Regions from separate parts of the Streptomyces sp. NPDC050759 genome, predicted to be linked through region 1. Evidence: riboswitches for the same ligand, from Rfam matches in the RefSeq annotation. Region 1 holds a riboswitch; the other holds the start of a gene.
What was found. Region 1 has a riboswitch for cyclic di-AMP ahead of ACIBJB_RS19980 (C40 family peptidase). Riboswitches for the same ligand answer to the same signal wherever they lie in the genome.

Region 1 (2,192 bases):
TGCCCCGGACGCTGCTGCTCGCGCTGATCGTGGTCGTTCTCGCGGTGGTGTGGTTCCCGGCGGTGGCCGTGCTCGTGGACCGGCTGGGGCGGTGGCTGCGCCGGCCGCGGGCCGCCCGGGCCGTCGCCGGGGTCACCGGAGGCGCGTTGACGGTTCTCGGGGTGATGCTCCTGGCCGAGCCGCTGCTCGCGGCCTGACCACCTCGCGCTGCGCGGACGGAGGCGCCGGGGACGGCTGTGCCGTCCTGCGTTCCTCGGTGAGGCCCGCCCGCCGGACCAGCCGGGGGAGCAGCCCCCACAGGCCCAGGCACACCAGCAGGGTCGCCGCGCCCGCGGCCACTCCGCCGGCCCGGCCCGTGGTCACGTCCACCACGAGCAGCACCGACCCGGTGAACGCGAGCACCAGGACCCCCATGCCGACCGTGGCGAGCCGGGAGGAGACCTGCACGATGCGGGGCTTGGCACCGCGCTGGAAGAGCGAGCGGTGCAGGGCGGCGGGCGCGGTGAACAGGGCCGCCGCGAGTACCGCGAGGAGCAGTGTGGTGACGTACGTGGCGCGCTGGAAGGCGTCGAGGGACGGGAAGCGCTGCGTGAAGGCCAGGGTCAGCAGGAAGGCGAAGAGGATCTGCACCCCGGTCTGGGTGACGCGCAGTTCCTGGAGCAGCTCACCGAAGTTGCGGTCGGCGCGCTCCAGCGGGGTCTCGTTGCGGGCGGTGCACGGGCGGTGGTCGGCCATGACGCCACGGGTAACCACCTGAGCCCGTGTCACGCGTGCGGGGAGACCCGAGGGGGCGGCGGGAGGTCAGGTCGCCGCCACCCCCTCGGGGGCGTCACTTGACCCGGCCGTACCAGACGCTCTTCGTCCAGATCTTCTGCAGCCTCACCACGTCCCCGGTCTTCGGGGCGTGCCAGATCTTTCCCTTCCCGGCGTAGATGCCGACGTGGTAGACGTTCGAACCCGAGTGGAAGAACACCAGGTCACCGGCCTTGCGGCTGCCTGAGCCGATGTGGCGGGTCTTGTTGTACTGCTGGGCCGCCGTACGAGGGAGCTTCTTGCCCGCCTTCTTGAACGAGTACAGCGTGAGCCCTGAGCAGTCGAAGCGGCGGGGCCCCGTGGCGCCGTACTTGTACGGCGAGCCCTTCTTGGAAGCCGCGACCTTGAGTGCCTTCGTCGCCGGCGTCGCGGCGGCGGCGTCGGCTGCGACGCCCGGGACCACGACGGAGCCGCCCACGGCGGCGATGGCGAAGGCCGAGGCCGTACCGGCCCGGACCATCAGCGACGGGACACGATTGAGCGCAGTCATGCGCAACCCTTCGTCAGCCGCCTGTGAAGGATGACCTGTCGGATTCGGGCTGGCGAAGTTGCCCGGCCGCTGACGCGGCTTCACCCCAAGGGCTGCTCGGCCCGGTCATGGCGTGACCGTTCCGGCGACCCGTCGTGCCTGGGTCCTCCACTCCTGCCGATCCACTTCTGTCGACCGGTCATCCGGGCGGCGGCAGGACTCGGCGTCCGCCCGGACCGCCCCGCCGCTGCGGCGGGGGCTTGTCGTCAGACAGGGATCTTGGCGCACGGATGTCCCAAAAACCCAACGGAACCGGGGGTTTGTGTTGTTACTCACCACTCACCCGTTCGGGTGGACACCCCTTCGAACCAAGGGGTGTCGAGGGCCTCGATGGCCCCCGGACCAGCACAGAAACTCCTCATTCCGCGCCCGCACTACGCGCGTTGCGCAACTTGAGGGGGCGTGAAAAAGGAGCCGCGCCTCCTGCAAATGGTGGTACGTCGTTTGGTCCGTTTCAAAGGCCCTCCGGACGCCCCGTCAGACCGCAGGACGCCCGGAAACACTGTCGGTGCGTCAATTGCCGGGTTCGGGCGGCACGGTGACCCGGGACGTGCGCCGCTCGCCGTCCAGCACCCGAAGCGCTCGTGCCAGCGTCGCGGCGTGCAGTTCGCGCTCGCCCCGGCCGTGCATCACCGCGAGCGCGTCGCGCAGCTCGGCCGCCCTGCTCACCAGCGCCTGCGCGGCGCGCAGTCCGCCATAGGTGTCCTCGCGCCGGGCCGGGTTGATCCGGCCCAGCAGGTCGACCACGTCGAGATAACGGTCGATCAGCTCGCCCTCGGCGCGCGTGAGCGCGGGCAACGGGGGAAGGTCCGGCACCATCTACGGCTCACCTCGCGTCCGGCGCGGTGCG
Region 2 (2,192 bases), on a different contig from region 1:
CAGGATTTCCCGGGCTACGACGACGTCGATGGACGGCACGAGCATCTCCTTCTTGGGGTGTGACACGGTCCGCCGGGACCGCGGTGGGTTCTGCGAGACCGAGCCTAACCGCCTCCGGAGGATCGGCCACCGTGTGGACCGCCCCGTGGACAGAACCGAGAGTAAATTGTTTCTGAACTGAACAAAGACGTCCCGGTGGCGGCACATGAAAAGACCCCGCCCCGGTGCGTACGGGGGAACACGCACCGGAGCGGGGAGCCCGTGGGGACGGGGGGACCCTCACGAGGCCTTCATCGTGAAGGACACGGATGTGAGAGCGCTGTGGTTCAGCTGGGTCTTACTTCAGGTGCAGCTGCTGGCCGGGGTAGATGAAGTCGGCGTCGGTGATGATGTCCTTGTTCAGCTTGAACAGCTTCTGCCAGCCGCCCTTGACCTTGTGCTTCTCGGCGATCGAGCTGAGGGTGTCACCCTTGACGACCTTGTACTCGCCGTCACCCTTCTTGACCTTCTTGCCGGTCGGGGTGGTGACGGTCTTCTTGGCCGCCGGACGGTCGGTCGAACGGGAGGCGCTCTGCTCCTCGGTCGAACGGCTGCTCGTGTTCGAGGAGCTGCCGGAGGAGGACGAGCTGCTGCCGCCGCTGTAGCCGGCGCTGGACAGGCCCTTGCCGCAGACCGGCCAGGCACCCTTGCCCTGCGAGGCGAGGACCTTCTCGGCGACGGCGATCTGCTGGGACTTGCTGGCCTGGTTGGCCTGCGCGGCGTACTGCGTGCCGCCGTACGCGGCCCAGGTGGAGGCCGAGAACTGCAGGCCGCCGTAGTAGCCGTTGCCGGTGTTGATGGACCAGTTGCCGCCGGACTCGCACTGGGCGACGGTGTCCCACTCGGAGGCGGTGGCGGCGGAGGCGTTGCCGGCCGCCATCAGCGGGGCGGCGATGGCGACACCGGTGACACCGGCAAGCGCGGCGGCACGGGTGGCCTTGGACGGACGACGGTGCTTGCCCTTACCGGAAAACAGCATGGTGGATCCCCTCACCGACGCCTGCGAGGTGAGCTGTCGGGTTCGGGCCGGTTGAGTTGCCCGGCCGCACATCTCGCGATGCGCGGCTTCACCCCAAGCCGGTCCAGCGTGAACTGCTGGGCCCGGCACTTACCTTGGGTCCCCCGCTCCTGCCTACGGCGCTTGACGCGACGACTGTTCCCGTACGGCCGCTGGCAGGATTCGGCGTTGCGACAGACGGGGCTCGGGTTGCCGAGCGGTCACGACCGTAGACACGCGTTCGGCGGAATTTCAAAGACGATCAAGGCTTCTGAGACTCATCCCACACTTTCACCAAAGGGGACATTCGGTGCGAAGTGTGACGTGAACTCCCGTTGTTTTTCTGGGCTTTTCAGCCCTATTCAGCCCCTGTGTCGAGCGTCTGACCGGCGACGATGTTGCTCGGGTCGGCCCCGATGCGGTCCTTGTTCTCGGCGTAGAGGGCGCGCCATCCGCCGTCGAGGCCAAGGGAGTCGGCGATGGAGGCGAGGGAGTCGCCCTCCCGGACGGTGTAGGTGAGGGCGGCGTGGCGGCCGGCCGCGGAGGAGGCCGTGCTCTTCGTCGCATTCTCCTCGGCACTGCCACCCCGGTGCTTGCCGGAGCCGAGAGCGCCGACGTCCACGAGGGCCGAAGAACTACCCTCCTGCCACGACTTGTCCGCTTCGCCCTCTTCTGGGCTCACTACGGGCGAGCTGTCGGAAGGCTGAGCTTCTCCCTTGGCGGAGCCCTCGGAACCCGAGGAGTCCTTCTTGTCCGACGTGCCGGAACCGTCGTCACCGCTGGAGGGGGTGGCCGACGGCGAGGGGGTCGCGGACGAACCGTCCAGCGCGCCGAGCAGACCGGAAGACTCCTCGGAGCCCGACGAGTTGGAGGAACCGGACGAACCGGATGAATCAGACGAACCGGAGGCCGAGGCCGAGGGCGTCCCGCTCTCCACACCCGTGTCGACATCGGCCGAGCTCGAGTCCTTGCTGAGACCGTTGAGCAGGCCGCAGGTCGGCCACGCGGTGATGCCCTGGTCCGCGAGGAGCTTCTCGGCCACGGCTATCTGCTGGTTGCGGCTGGCCAGATCCGCGGTCCTGGCGTATTCGAGGCCGCCGTACTTCTCCCAGTTCTCCTGGGACATCTGGAGGCCGCCGTAGTAGCCGTTGCCGTC

Region 2: another riboswitch for cyclic di-AMP. It lies ahead of ACIBJB_RS36550 (transglycosylase family protein); the one in region 1 lies ahead of ACIBJB_RS19980 (C40 family peptidase).

Annotation. Positions count from the first base shown of each region.
Region 1 is NZ_JBITGI010000006.1:123,267-125,458, forward strand. It holds gene ACIBJB_RS19970 (LysE family translocator) at 1-197, shown strand, start outside; gene ACIBJB_RS19975 (DUF6328 family protein) at 133-735, opposite strand; gene ACIBJB_RS19980 (C40 family peptidase) at 830-1,303, opposite strand; cyclic di-AMP (ydaO/yuaA leader) riboswitch at 1,307-1,518, opposite strand; gene ACIBJB_RS19985 (hypothetical protein) at 1,856-2,161, opposite strand; gene ACIBJB_RS19990 (ATP-dependent Clp protease proteolytic subunit) at 2,169-2,192, opposite strand, start outside.
Region 2 is NZ_JBITGI010000016.1:117,094-119,285, forward strand. It holds gene eno (phosphopyruvate hydratase) at 1-45, opposite strand, end outside; gene ACIBJB_RS36550 (transglycosylase family protein) at 338-1,018, opposite strand; cyclic di-AMP (ydaO/yuaA leader) riboswitch at 1,022-1,189, opposite strand; gene ACIBJB_RS36555 (transglycosylase family protein) at 1,395-2,192, opposite strand, start outside.